Regions from separate parts of the Paucibacter sp. M5-1 genome, predicted to be linked through region 1. Evidence: riboswitches for the same ligand, from Rfam matches in the RefSeq annotation. Region 1 holds a riboswitch; the other holds the start of a gene.

Evidence for each region. A riboswitch is a leader RNA that binds a small molecule or an ion and turns the genes downstream of it on or off. The one in region 1 is predicted to bind thiamine pyrophosphate.
Region 2: linked by a shared signal. The riboswitch ahead of thiC (phosphomethylpyrimidine synthase ThiC) and the one ahead of O5M90_RS09215 (TonB-dependent siderophore receptor) in region 1 are both predicted to bind thiamine pyrophosphate.

What each region holds. Positions count from the first base shown of each region.
Region 1 covers NZ_JAPZLM020000001.1:1,982,213-1,989,833, forward strand. Annotated here, with positions in the region: gene O5M90_RS09195 (sulfate adenylyltransferase subunit 1) at 1-356, shown strand, start outside; gene cobA (uroporphyrinogen-III C-methyltransferase) at 359-1,123, shown strand; gene fdxA (ferredoxin FdxA) at 1,196-1,519, shown strand; gene O5M90_RS09210 (NAD(P)/FAD-dependent oxidoreductase) at 1,525-2,619, shown strand; TPP riboswitch at 2,669-2,770, shown strand; gene O5M90_RS09215 (TonB-dependent siderophore receptor) at 2,844-4,985, shown strand; tRNA gene O5M90_RS09220 (tRNA-Asn) at 5,022-5,097, shown strand; tRNA gene O5M90_RS09225 (tRNA-Asn) at 5,163-5,238, shown strand; gene O5M90_RS09230 (glutaredoxin family protein) at 5,301-5,693, shown strand; gene O5M90_RS09235 (leucine-rich repeat-containing protein kinase family protein) at 5,710-7,011, shown strand; gene O5M90_RS09240 (substrate-binding periplasmic protein) at 7,039-7,621, opposite strand, start outside.
Region 2 covers NZ_JAPZLM020000001.1:4,530,412-4,538,032, reverse strand. Annotated here, with positions in the region: gene O5M90_RS21595 (pirin family protein) at 1-744, opposite strand, end outside; gene O5M90_RS21590 (FMN-dependent NADH-azoreductase) at 781-1,404, opposite strand; gene O5M90_RS21585 (LysR family transcriptional regulator) at 1,530-2,441, shown strand; gene O5M90_RS21580 (energy transducer TonB) at 2,449-3,174, opposite strand; TPP riboswitch at 3,329-3,464, shown strand; gene thiC (phosphomethylpyrimidine synthase ThiC) at 3,552-5,408, shown strand; gene O5M90_RS21570 (FAD-dependent oxidoreductase) at 5,413-6,450, shown strand; gene thiS (sulfur carrier protein ThiS) at 6,447-6,650, shown strand; gene O5M90_RS21560 (thiazole synthase) at 6,652-7,443, shown strand; gene O5M90_RS21555 (bifunctional hydroxymethylpyrimidine kinase/phosphomethylpyrimidine kinase) at 7,449-7,621, shown strand, end outside.

The sequences.
Region 1 (7,621 bases):
ACGTCAGCCGCGGCGACTGGATCGTCACGCCGGGCTCGGCCAAGCCCGTGCAGAGTTTCGAGGCAACTCTTGCTTGGCTGGACACCGAGCCGGCGCAGATCGGCCGCAAGTACTGGGTGCGCCATGGCAACCGCTGGGTCCAGGCCCGCATCAGTGCGATCGAACACAAGCTCGATGTCAACAGCCTGGCCGAGACCGAAGCCCATGAGCTGGCGGTCAACGAGATCGGCCATGTGCGCATCGAGGTGCAGCAGGCCCTGCCGGTCGAGCCCTATGCCAGCAACCGCGTTGGCGGCGCGCTGATCGTGGTCGACCCGACGAGCAACCGCACCAGCGGCGCGCTGCTGGTGCGCTGATCATGAGCCAGGGCCGCGTCATCTTCGTCAGCGCCGGACCAGGGGCAGCCGACCTGATCACCTTGCGCGGCGCGCGCGCGCTGGCACAGGCCGATGTCGTGCTGTTCGACGCACTGACCGACCCGGCGCTGCGCGAACTGGCACCGCAGGCCCGGTGGCTGGACGTGGGCAAGCGCGGCTTCACCAACAGCACGGCGCAGACGGCGATCAACGCGCTGCTGGTCAAGCAGGCGCGCAGCCACGCGGTGGTCGTGCGTTTGAAGGGCGGCGACGCCAGCATCTTCGGTCGGCTGGAGGAAGAGCTGCAGGCCCTGGCCGAGGCGGGCATTGCGAGCGAAGTCGTGCCCGGCGTCACCGCAGCGCTCGCCGCCGCCGCCCACACCCAGCGCCCGCTGACCCGGCGCGGCCAGGGCCGCAGCGTCAGCCTGACGACCGCGATGACGCAGGAGGGCGATCTGCGCGCGCTCCGGTCGGCCGACACCGAGGTCTTCTATATGGCCGGGCGCCAGCTCGCCGCGCTGTCGCGCAAACTGGTCGAGGCCGGCTGGCCGGCCGACACGCCGACCAGCGTGGTCTCGCGCGCCGGCTGCGTCGACGCGCTGGCCAGCGAGCACCCGGTGTCAGGTCTTGCGGCCGCCGCCTTGCTGCACAAGGGCCGGCCGACCGTCGTCACCGTGGGCGCCGGCGCCCGGGCGGTGGTGAAAACCTTGCCCAAAGCCCCTGAGCTTGAGCGGCCACAAAGCCGGGCCAAGACCCTCAGTGATTAAAATCCGCCTCTTGCCACCGCCGGGCCGTCCAGGCCCGACCGGCACCAGGCCCTCAAAAACCCGAGTTTTCCCATGACACACGTCGTTACCGAAGCCTGCATCCGCTGCAAATACACCGATTGCGTGGATGTCTGCCCCGTCGATTGCTTCCGCGAAGGCCCGAACTTCCTGACCATCGACCCCGATGAGTGCATCGACTGCGCCGTGTGCATCCCGGAGTGCCCGGTCAATGCCATCCTGCCGGAAGAAGATGTGCCGGGCAATCAGCAGCACATGATCAAGATCAACGCCGATCTGGCCAAGAACTGGCCCAGCATCACCAAGCGCAAGCCGGCCCTGCCCGATGCCGATGACTGGAAAGATCGCACGGACAAGCTGTCCGAGCTGATTCGCTAAGCCCTTTGAGCCCGCACGCCGCCGTGACGACAGCGCTGCCCGTGATCGAGACCGATGCCGTCATCGTCGGTGCCGGCCCGGTGGGCCTGTTCCAGGTCTTCGAGCTGGGTCTGCTGGAGATCAAGGCCCACATCATTGACTCGCTGGCCTATCCCGGCGGCCAGTGCATCGAGCTCTATCCCGACAAGCCCATCTATGACATCCCGGCCGTGCCGGTGTGCACCGGCAAGGAGCTGACCGACAGCCTGCTCAAGCAGATCGAGCCCTTCGGTGCGAGCTTCCATCTGGGCCAGGAGGTCACGGTGGTGCAGAAGCAGGACGACGGCCGCTTCTTCGTCGCGACCGCCAAGGGCACGCAGTTCCTGAGCAAGACCCTCTTCATCGCCGGCGGCGTCGGCAGCTTCCAGCCGCGCACCTTGAAGGTCGAGGGCGCCGAGGCCTTCGAGGGCTCACAGCTGCATTACCGCGTGCGCGGCCCGGAGCAGTTTGCAGGCAAGAACCTGCTGGTGGTCGGCGGCGGTGATTCGGCGCTGGACTGGGCGCTGAACTTCTGCGCCGGCAATGCCGACGGCAACCCGCACAAGGCCGAGAGCGTGATCCTCTTGCACCGGCGGGACGGCTTCAAGGCCGCGCCGGCCAGCGTCGCCAAGATGCGCGCGCTGTGCGAGGCGCAGGAGATGCAGTTCCTGGTCGGCCAGGTGAGCGGCCTGGTCGAGGAAGGCGGCGCGCTGACCGGCGCCCGGGTCACCGGCGCCGACGGCGTCACCCGCATCGTGCCCTGCGACCAGGTGCTGGCCTTCTTCGGCCTGAGCCCCAAGCTCGGCCCGATCGCCGAATGGGGCCTGGCGCTGGAGCGCAAGCAGATCGTCGTCGACACCGAGAAGTTCGAGACCAGCGTGCCGGGCATCTTCGCGGTCGGCGATGTCAACACCTATCCGGGCAAGAAGAAGCTGATCCTGTCGGGCTTCCACGAGGCCGCGCTGGCCGCCTTCGGCGCCGCGCCCTATGTCTTCCCCGACAAGCGCATCCATCTGCAGTACACGACCACCAGCCCGAAGCTGCACAAGGTGCTGGGGGTCGAATCCCCCGTGTTCGACTGAGAACGCGGCGCCGCTACAATCCGGCCACGCTTCACGGCTTTGCTGTGGAGCTCTTCGCTAGGGGTGTTGGCTCACCAGATGAGCCGACTGAGAAAGTCCCTTTGAACCTGATTGAGGTAATCCTCGCGCAGGGAAGCAAGCAAGAGCCGCCGTCGACCACCATTCCTTTCTCCTGCCGACGTGCGCGTTCCTGTGACGCCGACCTGCCATCGCTTGCAGTCCCGATGGCACATCAACACCTGACCCTCCTGGCCGCCGCGCTGCTGTGCAGCACGCTGGCCCATGCCCAACAAGCCTCCAACGCCCTGCCCGCCGTCTCGGTCAGCGGCCGCTCGGCCGACACACCCGTCAGCGTCGGCGGCTTTGGCGACACGCCCATCGCCAAGCTGCCGATCCAGGCCACCTTGCTGGGCAGCGAGCGCATGCTGGACCTGGGCCTGAGTTCGCTGGCCGGCATCACAGCGCTGGACGCCAGCATCGGCGACGCCTACAACTCGCAGGGCTATGTCTCCTATCTGAAGATCCGCGGCTTCGACCTCGACAACCGCTTCAACTACCGCCGCGATGGGCTGCCCATCAATGCCGAGACCGCGCTGAGCCTGGCCAACAAGAGCAGCATCGAGGTGCTCAAGGGCAGCTCGGGCATCCAGGCCGGCACCAGCGCGCCCGGCGGGCTGGTGAACCTGGTCGTCAAGCGGCCCACCGCCGCGCCGCTGAGCAGCCTGCTGCTGAGCGTCAGCGAGCGCGGCACGGTCGAGGCCGGTGTCGACCTGAGCCGCCGCTTCGGCGAGGCCCAGGTCTTCGGCTTGCGCCTCAATGCCAGCGCCGCCGAGTTGCGTCCGCAACTGCGCGACGCCAAGGGCGAGCGCCAGGCTGTTGCGCTGGCCGGCGACTGGCGTCTGGCACCCGACACGCTGCTGGAGGCCGAGTTCGAATGGAATCGGCAGAGCCAGCCCAGCCAGGCGGGCTTCAGCCTGCTCGGCGAGCGCCTGCCCGATGCGAAGTCCATAGACCCACGCATCAATCTGAACAACCAGGCCTGGAGCCAGCCGGTGGTGTTCGACAACCACCATGCGTCGCTGCGGCTGCAGCAGCACCTGAACGCGGACTGGAAAGCGCAGGCGCATCTGGGGCTGCAGCGGCTGACAACCGATGACCGACTGGCCTATGCATCGGGCAAATACGACCCGCTGACTTACGCCTGCGCGCCCTGCGACCGCTATGCCGAGGACGGCAGCTTCTCGGTATGGGACTTCCGCAGCGAGAACGAGCGCCGCGACAGCGACGCGCTGGATCTGTCGCTGGCAGGCCGGTTCATTGCCGCCGGCCTGCGCCATGAGCTGAGCACCGGGCTGCTGTTGAGCCGCTTCGAGAGCCGCTTCCAACGCCAGGCCTACAACCTCGTCGGCGTCGGCACGATAGACGGCAAGACCGAGGTCGGCGCCGATCCCAGCCTGACCGACGAAAACACCAACCGCGACGAGCGCAGCCGCGAGTTCTATCTGCGCGACTCGATCCAGCTCGGCGCCCAGTGGCAGGCCTGGCTGGGTCTGCGCCACACCCGGCTGACGCGTGACAGCGTGCGCACCGATGGCTCGCGCCCCACCCACTACAGCCAGAGCTTCACCACGCCCTGGCTGGGTCTGAGCTATGCGCTTTCCAGCCAGCACGTGGTCTATGCCAGCTGGGGTGAAGGCGTCGAATCGGAGGTCACGCCCAACCGCAGCCGCTACACCAATGCCGGCCAGGCCCTGCCGGCGCTGAAGAGCGAACAGTTCGAGATCGGTTTCAAGGCCGGCAGCAACACGGTGGATTGGGGCATCAATGTCTTCGACACCCAGCGCCCGGCCTGGCGCGATGTCGGTACCTGCGACGACAACGACAACAGCTGCACGCGCGTCGCCGATGGAGAAGCCCGCCATCGCGGCGTCGAGGCGCAAGCCGACCTGAAATGGCGCGGCGGCGGCCTGCTGGCCAGCGCGATGAAGCTGCGCGCACGCCGCCAGGGCAGCGCCGACCCCAGCCTCAACGGCCTGAAGCCGGCCAATGTGGCCGAGCGCTCGCTGAAGCTGCAGGCGCGGCAGAACATCGGCCTGCCCGGTCTGCAGTTGCAAGCCGGCCTGGTGTATGAAGGGGCGCGCGCCGTGTTGCCCGACAACAGCCTCAGCATCCCCAGCTGGACCCGTCTGGATCTGGGGGCGCGCTACGAGCACAGCCTGGGCAATCAGCTGCTGATCTGGCGAGTCGGCGTCGACAACGCCAGCAATCGCCGGGCCTGGAAGGAGTCCCCCTTCCAGTACGGCCATGTGTACTTGTACCCACTCGCGCCCCGCACTTGGCGCGCAAGTTTGGAACTCAGCTTGTAAAGCCAAAAAAATCCGGTCTATAATGCAAGGCTCTGTTCCTCGATAGCTCAGTCGGTAGAGCGCCGGACTGTTAATCCGTAGGTCCCTGGTTCGAGCCCAGGTCGAGGAGCCAGAATTTCAGTGGCAGTGGTACGGATCCGCTGCCGCAAACAAGAAGTAAAAAACATACCGAACAATTCCTCGATAGCTCAGTCGGTAGAGCGCCGGACTGTTAATCCGTAGGTCCCTGGTTCGAGCCCAGGTCGAGGAGCCAAATATTGAAGCCCTGCATGTGAAAGCGTGTGGGGCTTTTTTCTTGCCCAGTCACTCGCCGCCATGAAGCCCCTCATCCAACTCTTCTTCAGAACCCTGCGCACCCTGCTTGGCCCGGTCATGCTGCTCAAGGAACGCCTGTCCCGCCCGGCGGCCTTGCAGCGCCCCGCCGAGCAACAGGCCGAGGTCGATCGGCAGTGCGACAACCTGGCGCTCTATCAGTTCACGACCTGCCCCTTCTGCATCAAGGTCCGCCAGGAAATGCATCGCCTGGCCCTGCCTATCCAGCGCATGGACGCCCAGCATGAAGCCCAGCATCGCACCGCCCTGCAGCAAGGCTCGGGGGCAAGCAAAGTGCCCTGCCTGAAGATCACCGACGACGCCAGCGGCACCGTGCAATGGCTGAGCGAATCGGGCGCCATCATTGCCTATCTGCGCGGGCGCTTTGCGGCATGAGCGGTAGCAGATGAGCATGAGCACTCTCGAGCATCTGCGCTCCGGCGCCCTTGCCGGCGCGCGCCGGCTGACGCTGCGCGAGGGCCTCAGCGAATTTCCCCGCGAGATCTTTGAGCTGGCCGAGACGCTGGAGGTGCTCGATCTGTCAGGCAATGAGTTGGCCAGCCTGCCGGACGATCTGCCCCGACTGCAGCGCCTGCGCATCATCTTCTGCTCGAACAACCGCTTCACCACGCTGCCCGCCGTACTGGGCCGCTGCGCCCAGCTGGAGATGGTGGGCTTCAAGGCGAACCGGATCCGCCAGGTGCCGGCCGAGGCCCTGCCCGTGCGGCTGCGCTGGCTGATCCTGACCGACAACGAGATCGAGGCCCTGCCCGTCGCGATCGGCCGCTGCGGACGGCTGCAGAAACTGGCGCTGGCGGGCAATCGGCTGCGCGCGCTGCCGGCCGACATGGCCGCCTGCACCGGGCTCGAACTGCTGCGCATCTCGGCCAACCGGCTGGCGGCCTTGCCCGACTGGCTGCTGACACTGCCCAGGCTCAGCTGGCTGGCCTATGCGGGCAATCCGTTTTGCGAGGTCCTGGAAGAGGCCACCTTGGCGCAGGCACCGCTGGCCACGATACCCTGGCGCGAGCTGCGCCTGCACGAGCAGCTCGGCGAGGGCGCCTCGGGCGTGATCCATCGTGCCGAGCGAGTGGGCTGCGGCACGCCGCTTGCCGTCAAGATCTTCAAGGGCGAGGTCACCAGCGACGGTCTGCCGCGCAGCGAGATGGCGGCGGCGATGCTGGCCGGCGAGCATCCGAATCTGATTCCGCTGCTGGGTCGTGTCAGCGGCCATCCGACCCAGGCCCAGGGCCTGGTGATGCAGCTGATCCCGCCCGAATTCCGCAGCCTGGCCCAGCCGCCCAGCCTGGACTCCTGCACCCGCGACATCTACCCGGACGGCAGCCGTTTCGAGCTCGGCAGCGCGCTGGCGCTGGCCCGGGGCATCGCCTCGGCGGCGCGCCAGTTGCACCAGCGCGGCGTCAGCCACGGCGATCTGTACGGCCACAACATCCTGCACGACGGCCGGGGTCAGGCCTTGCTGGGCGACTTCGGCGCGGCCTCGCTGTTCGACCCCGACGACACGCCGATGGCCCTCGCCTTGCAAAGACTGGAAGTGCGCGCCTTCGGCTGCCTGCTCGAAGAGTTGCTGGCGCACATCGAGCCGGCGAGCCGAGACCGACTCGACAAGCTGGAGGCCCTGCGACAGGCCTGCCTGAGCGAGGTGGCGACAGACCGACCACTGTTCGTCGACATCGAGCAGGCACTGCGCTGAGGCTGCATCACGTGGCCGGCAAGCCCTTCACACATGCCTGGCCAGTATCTTCGCCAGTTCGGGGCGGCGCTTCTCGGCAGCGGCCTGCCACAGCCGGAGTTCGGCATCGGGGTAGTTCCGGGAGGCGGCCAGCCAGAGCGTGACATCGGCGAGCACCGCGCCCTCGCGGATCTGGCTGCGCGCGATGCCGGCCTCCTTCAGCGCGGCATACACCGAACAATCGGCCGTCAGCACGGCCGGCAGACGCTCGTGCATCAGCATGCGGATCGCGACCTCATTGCTCGCCAGGTGCTTGATGCGCTGGAAGCCCGCCGAGCGATAGGTTTCCTCCAGGCCCGGGGCGTTGAGAATGCCGATCTCCAGCGCTCTGGCGCTCTCGATCGAGGCGATGTCGTGCCCGCTGCTGCTGCGCGCGAACAGCATCAGCCGCACCGGAATCAGTGGCACCACCCAGCGCAGCAGATGCTCTCGCGAGGGCAGGCGGGCCGGAGGAATGATCAGGGCCGGACCCTGGGACGCCAGCTCCCGAAACGCCCGCACCAGCGGAGCAACAACGGGATCGAGCGTGAAGGGCAGATCCCTGGCGATCTCGCTGACCATCTCATAGGCC
Region 2 (7,621 bases), 2.5 Mb from region 1:
CGGCTCATCGCCAGCCACCAGCCGCACACCGTCGCTGCCCGGTGTGTTGGCCAGTATCGCCATGCGTTGCGGCGGCACCGTGCAGCCGGTCTCGAAGCGCAGCGCGCCGCGATAGACGTAGACGAACGCGTTGTGCGTCTCGGGCAGCAGCTGCTCGAAGCTCGCACCGGGCGCCAGATGCAGGTCCAGGTACAGCGGCTCGGTGTGTTCGCGCTGCACCGCGCCCTTGACGCCATGGCTCTCGCCGGCGATCACGCGCACCTTGACGCCATCCTGCTCGAACTCCGGGATCTCGGCGCTGGCGATGTCGCGATACCAAGGGTCACGCAGCTTGTCCTTGGCCGGCAGGTTGAGCCACAGCTGGAAGCCTTCCATCCGGCCCTGCTGCTGCTCGGGCAGCTCGCTATGGATCACGCCACGGCCGGCGGTCATCCATTGCACGCCACCGCCCTCGATCAAGCCCTCGTTGCCGGCCGAGTCGCGATGCCGCATCCGGCCTTCGAGCATATAGCTGATGGTCTCGAAGCCGCGGTGCGGATGGTCGGGAAAGCCGGCGATGTAGTCATCGGCCTGATCCGAGCCAAAGGCGTCCAGCATCAAAAAGGGGTCCAGGCGGCGCTGCAAGGTGTTGGTCAGCACGCGGGTCAGCTTGACCCCGGCGCCGTCGCTGGTCGCCTGGCCGGCGACCAGTCGCTCCACCGCGCGCGGCTGGGTCAGCTGCGAAGTCAAGGTGGTGGTGCTCATGGTCGGTGCTCCTTGTCGACAGGGAATGAGAGTGAATTAGACCGTAGCCGGGCTGAACAGCTCGGCGATCTGCGCACGGGCGCCGGCCACTGCGGCGGCTTCGGCATCCGGGCCCATCGCCAGGCCTTCGGCATAGATGAAGCTGACATCGGTCATGCCCAGGAAGCCCAGCACGGTCTTCAGATAGGGCACCATGGTGTCGCTGGGCTGGTCGCGGTAGACGCCGCCGCGAGCCAGCACCACATAGACCTTCTTGCCCTTGACCAGGCCTTCGGGGCCGTTGGCCGTGTAGCGGAAGGTCGTGCCGGCGCGGGCCACCGCGTCGATCCAGTTCTTCAGCTGGGTCGGGATGCCGAAGTTGATCATCGGCGCGCCGATCACGATCGCATCGTGGGCTTGCAGCTCATTGATCAGCGCATCGTTCTCGGCCACGCGGGCATTCTGCTCGGCGCTGCGCGCATCGGCCGGGGTGAACAGCGCGCCCAACGCGGCCTCGTCCATCACCGGGGTCGGGTTCAGGCCCAGGTCACGCACGGTGACGCTGGCGCCGGCATGCTGGGCCTTCAAGGCCTCGACCAGTTCGCTGGCCAGACGGGTGGAGAAAGAGCCTTGGCCGTCCTGGACACGACGGACGCTGGAATTGATTTGCAGAACGTTCATGGTGGTGCTCCGGTAGTGGGTTGGGTCGTCGTCTTGACGATGACTCCAATGTATTGGGCAGACCCACGAGACAGAAGACGGCAGTCTGGATAAGATCGTTCCGCCAACGAGACAATCACGCCGATATGAGCCTGGACGCCGACGATCTACTGCTGTTTGCCCGCGTGGCCGAGGCCGGCTCCTTCAGCCGCGCCGCCGAGCGGGTCAAGCTGCCCAAATCCACCGTCTCGCGCCGCCTGGCGGCACTCGAAGAACGGCTGGGCGAGAAGCTATTGCAGCGCAGCACCCGCCGCCTGACCCTGACCGAGTTCGGCCAGGGCGTGCTGGAACATGCGCGGGCGGTGGCCGCCGAGGTGGACGGCGCGCTGTCGCTGGCCCTGCACCGCCAGCAGCGCCCGACCGGGCGGCTGCGGGTCTCGATGCCGGCCGACTTCGCCCACCAGGCACTGGCGCCGATGTTGTGCGCCTTTGCCCTGGAGTATCCGGAGGTGTCGCTGGAGCTGGACCTGTCGCCGCGCCGGGTCGATCTGATCGCCGAGGGCTTCGATCTGGCGGTGCGCATGGGCGATCTGCCCGAGGACAGCCAGCTCGCCGCGCGCCGTCTGGCCCTGTTCACGAACAGCCTGTACGCCGCCCCCAGCTATCTGCGCCTGCATGGAGAACCGCAACTGCCCGAGGCCCTGGGCAGCATGCATGGGCTGATGATTCTGTCGCGCTCCGGCGAGCCCATGCCCTGGAGCCTGCGGCGCGGCAGCGAGGGCCTGGCGTGGCAAGGCGTGCCCGACAAGCGCAGCCTGGTCAACGCGCCCGATATGCTGCTGCGCCTGGCCTGCGCCGGCGTCGGCATCACGGCCGTGGGCGACCACTTCGCCCAGCCCTATGTCAGCCGCGGCGAACTGGTGCGGGTGCTGCCCGACTGGGAGCTGGCGCCGGCGGCCTGCTGGGCGGTCTTTCCCGGACGTCGGCTGATGCCGCTGCGCACCCGGGTCTTTATCGAAGCGATGGCCACGGCGCTGTCGGCCTGCCCGGGCCAGTGATGCGGCCTCACTCCGGAGGCCGGAAACCGACCTCCACCGTGGCCACCCGGGTCTTGCTGATCGGCGCGAAACGCCAGCGCGCCACCGCCGCCAGCACGCTGGCGACCAGGCGCTGATTGCTGGACTTCAGCACCTCGGGCGCCTGCACCGTGCCATCGGGCTTGACCTCGAACTGCACCAGCACCGAGCCGCTGCCGCGGCCACGCAGCAGCACCGCCGGGTACTCGGGCTCGACCCGCTCGATCAGCCGCAGCGGCTCTTCCGGCGGCTCGGGGGCGGGCGGCACTGCCGCCACCGCCGCGACCGCCGGGCTGGCCATGGCCGGGCTGGCGGCTTGCGGAGCGAGTGCCACCGCCTGAGTAGTCGGCTCAGGCGGGGCCGCGGTGGCCACCAGCGGCTGCTCGGGCCCGGGCCTGGGCTCTGCTTGAGACTGCTGCGCCAGCGCCGGCCGCTCCGGCGGCGCTGGCCTGGGGGCGGCGGGCGCCGCTGCCGGCCGGACCGGCGCCGCGGCCTCGGGCGCCGCCCTGGGCTTGGCCGGCGCCTTGTCGGCATGGAAGCGTATCCACTGGTAGACCTTGTCGGCATCGCGCTTGGCCCGCTCGGCCGCGCTGAGCTTGGCCTTGGCCTCGAGATCGCCGAGATCCTGCGCCCGGCCTGGGCCGCCGCTCAGTGTCAATGCCATGGCGAGCCCGGCGAACACGCCGGCCCTGTGATGCCGCAAGCTGATCTTCATCCATCCCTCCCTGGTCTGGTGTGGACACTGCGGCTGGTCTTCTGGATCGCCGCCTGTGCGTCAAGCGCCCGAAGTGTAGGCAGCAAGCCCCCCCGAACAGGCTCCGGGTTTGCACCGACTCTTGCCAAACTGTTCACACCTGACCCTATACTGCGCGCCTGCTCCGGGGTGCCCTGCTGCGCTTGATTAAGAAGTCTTAATGAAGCGTCGGGCTGAGATGTGGTGGAAGCCATGGTCCCGCTGAACTTGATCCGGTTTGTACCGGCGTAAGAAGAGCCTGCTCGCCTCCCCATGCCCTGGGCGCGAGCCCTGCCCGCTTCGCGCGCCCGTCCCCAGCCGTTCCAAGACCAGTCTCCGGGGTTCACCTGGAGACCGTCATGAACAGCATCACCGAACCGACCGCGCTGGATCAGAGCATCGCGCTGAGCCGCGAACCCCTGCCCGCGTCGACCAAGATCTATCTGGCCGGCGAGCGCCATCCCGAGCTGCGCGTGCCGATGCGCGCGATCGCGCTGACGAACGGCGAAACCGTCACCGTCTACGACCCCTCCGGCCCCTACACCGACCCGGCCGCCGCCATCGATGTGCGGCGCGGCCTGCCCACGCCACGCGCCGCCTGGGTCGAGGCGAGACAGGACACCGAGGCCTACGAGGGCCGCTGCATCCAGCTGATCGACGACGGCCTGCGCGACCAGGCCCAGCAGCTCAAGCTGCACGAGATCAGCGCCGGCCTGCAGCGCACACCGCGCCGCGCCAAGGCTGGCCACAACGTCACGCAACTGCACTACGCGCGCCGCGGCATCGTCACACCGGAGATGGAGTTCGTCGCGATCCGCGAGAACCAGCGCCATGAATGGATGCGCGAGTACGAAGCGGACGCCGAGCGCGAGGCCCGGCTGAAGGGCCAGTCCTTCGGTGCCAGCATTCCCGAGCTGATCACGCCCGAGTTCGTGCGCGACGAGATCGCCCGTGGCCGCGCCATCATCCCGGCCAATATCAACCACACCGAGCTGGAGCCGATGGCGATCGGCCGCAACTTCCTGGTCAAGGTCAACGCCAATATCGGCAACTCGGCCGTCACCTCGTCCATCGAGGAAGAGGTCGAGAAAATGGTCTGGGCCACGCGCTGGGGCGCCGACACGGTGATGGACCTCTCGACCGGCCGCAACATCCACACGACGCGTGACTGGATCGTGCGCAACAGCGCCGTGCCCATCGGCACTGTGCCCATCTACCAGGCGCTGGAGAAGGTCGGCGGCGTGGCCGAAGACCTGAGCTGGGCGCTGTTCCGCGACACCCTGATCGAACAGGCCGAGCAGGGCGTCGACTACTTCACCATCCATGCCGGCGTGCGCCTGCCCTTCATCCCGATGACGGTCAAGCGCCGCACCGGCATCGTCTCGCGCGGTGGCTCCATCCTGGCCAAGTGGTGCATCGCCCACCATCAGGAGAATTTCCTCTACACGCATTTCGAGGAGATCTGCGAGATCATGAAGGCCTACGACGTCAGCTTCTCGCTCGGCGACGGCCTGCGGCCCGGCTCGCTGTCGGACGCCAACGACGAGGCCCAGTTCGCCGAGCTGCGCACCCTGGGCGAGCTGACCAAGATCGCCTGGAAGCACGATGTGCAGACCATGATCGAGGGCCCGGGCCATGTGCCTATGCACCTGATCCAGGCGAACATGACCGAGCAGCTGAAGCACTGCGACGAGGCGCCGTTCTACACGCTGGGGCCGCTGACCACCGATATCGCGCCCGGCTACGACCACATCACCAGCGGCATCGGCGCCGCGATGATCGGCTGGTTCGGCTGCGCGATGCTCTGCTACGTCACGCCCAAGGAACACCTGGGCCTGCCCGATCGCGACGACGTCAAGGCCGGCCTGATGGCCTACAAGATCGCGGCGCACGCCGCCGATATCGCCAAGGGCCACCCGGGCGCCCGGGCGCGCGACGACGCGCTGTCCAAGGCCCGTTTCGAGTTCCGCTGGACCGACCAGTTCAACCTCGGCCTGGACCCCGACACCGCGCGCGAGTTCCATGACGAGACCCTGCCCAAGGACAGTGCCAAGGTCGCGCATTTCTGCTCGATGTGCGGGCCGAAGTTCTGCTCGATGAAGATCACGCAGGAGGTGCGCGACTACGCCGCCGCCCAGCAGGGCATGGCCGACAAGAGCGCCGAGTTCAAGGCCCAGGGCAGCGAGCTCTACATCCCCATCAAAACCCAATCCTGAACCGATGGCACGCATCGCCATCGCCGGCGCCGGCCTGGCCGGCCGCCTGTTCGCCTGGGCGCTGGCGCGGGCGGGGCACAGTGTCGAGGTCTTCGACACCGCGCTCGGCCCCGGGCCCAGCTTCGACGGCCAGGGCGCGGCCGCCTTCACCGCCGCCGGCATGCTGAGCCCGCTGGCCGAGCAGGAGTGCGGCGGGGAGGACATCGCCGCCCTCGGCTGGCAAAGCCTGGCCCTGTGGCCCGGCATCGTGGGCCGACTCAAGACAGCGGTACGCCTCAGGGTGCAGGGCAGCCTGCTGCTGGCCCACCGCGGCGACCAGGGCGCGGCGGCACGGGCGCTGGCCCGCATGCCCGGTGCTCAGGACCTGAGCCCGGATCAGCTGCGCGCGCTGGAGCCGGCGCTCGCGCCGGGGCCGTGCGCCTGGCTGCTGCCCGGCGAAGGCCTGATCCACCCGGTCGAGGCGATGGCGGCCCTGCATGCCGAGGCGGTCGGCGTGGCCTGGCATTGGCAGCAGGCCGTGAGCGCCGTCGAACCTGGCCGCCTGCAACTGGCCGACGGCCGGCATGTCCACGCCGACTGGGCCATCGACACGCGCGGCCTGGGTGGCCGGCCCGAGCTGCCGAGCCTGCGCGGCGTGCGCGGCGAGGTGGTGGTGCTGGCGCTGCCGGGCCACGGCCTCCTCAGGCCGCTGCGCCTGCTGCACCCGCGCCACCGCGTCTATCTGGTGCCGCGCAGCGAGCACGAGCTGATCGTCGGCGCCAGCGAGATCGAGAGCGAGGACCGCAGCCCGGTCAGCCTGCGCAGCGCGGTGGAGCTGATGGCGGCGGCGCACAGCGTGCTGCCGGCGCTGGCCGAGGCCCGCATCAGCCGGCTGGACCGCAACCTGCGCCCCGCCCTGCCCGACAACCTGCCGCACAGCCATCACGAGCCCGGCCTGCTGCGACTGAACGGCCTGTACCGCCACGGCTGGCTGCTGGCCCCGGCCCTGGTGCAGCGCCTGCTGGGCGAAAGCGGCCTCGCTTCCCTGGAAACCATCCCATGATCACCATCCATCTGGACGAACAAGCGCTGCAGCTGCCGCCCGGCAGCACGCTGGCCGAGCTGCTGGTCCGGCAGCAGCGCGCGCCCGAGAGCGTGGCCACCGCCCGCAATGGCGAGTTCGTTGCCCGCGAGGCAAGACCTGGCACCGTGTTGAGCGACGGTGACCGGATTCTTCTTTTCAAACCGATTGTCGGAGGCTGATATGGATGATGTCCTGACCATCGACGGCGTCGCACTGCACAGCCGGCTCTTCCTCGGCACCGCCGGCTACCCCAGCCCGCAGATCCTGCAGCACGCGATCCGCGCCAGCGGCAGCATGCTGCTGACCGTGGGCCTGAAGCGCACGCTGCAGGCGGGCGACAACGGCGCGCTCGCGCAGGCCTTGGCGAGCGCCCGGGCCCAGGGCGCACGGCTGCTGCCGAACACCGCCGGCTGCCGCACCGCGCGCGAGGCGGTGCAGCTGGCGCAGATGGCGCGCGAGCTCTACGGCACGCACTGGATCAAGCTGGAGGTGGTCGGTGACGAGCTGAGCCTGCAGCCCGACCCCTTCGAGCTGCTCGCCGCCGCCACCGAGCTGGTGCGCGCGGGCTTCACCGTCTTCCCCTACTGCACCGAGGACCTGATCCTGGGCCGGCGCCTGCTGGATGCCGGCTGCGCCGTGCTGATGCCCTGGGGCGCGCCTATCGGTTCGGGCCAGGGACTGATGAATCTGCAGGGCCTGCGCACGCTGCGCGAGCGCCTGCCCGAGGCGCTGCTGATCATCGACGCCGGCCTCGGTGCGCCGTCGCAGGCCGCGCAGGCGCTGGAGCTGGGCTTCGACGCCGTGCTGCTGAACAGCGCGGTGGCCCAGGCGCGCGACCCGGTGGCGATGGCCGAGGCCTTCCGCGATGCCGTGCGCGCGGGCCGCCAGGCCCGCCTCGCCGGGCTGATGGCACCGCAGGATTTCGCGGTGGCCAGCACACCGGTCAGCGGCCATGCCTTCCTGCTGGGTTAAGAGCGATGAACGAGCCTATCTATCCCCACCCCAGCCTGCCCTCGCCCTGGGTCCAGGCCATCAACCCCGACAGCGACCACATGCCGCCCTGGACGCAAGACCCGACCCCGCCGGTGATCTGGAGCGTGGCCGGCACCGACAGCGGCGGCGGCGCCGGCTTGTCGGCCGACACGCGCGC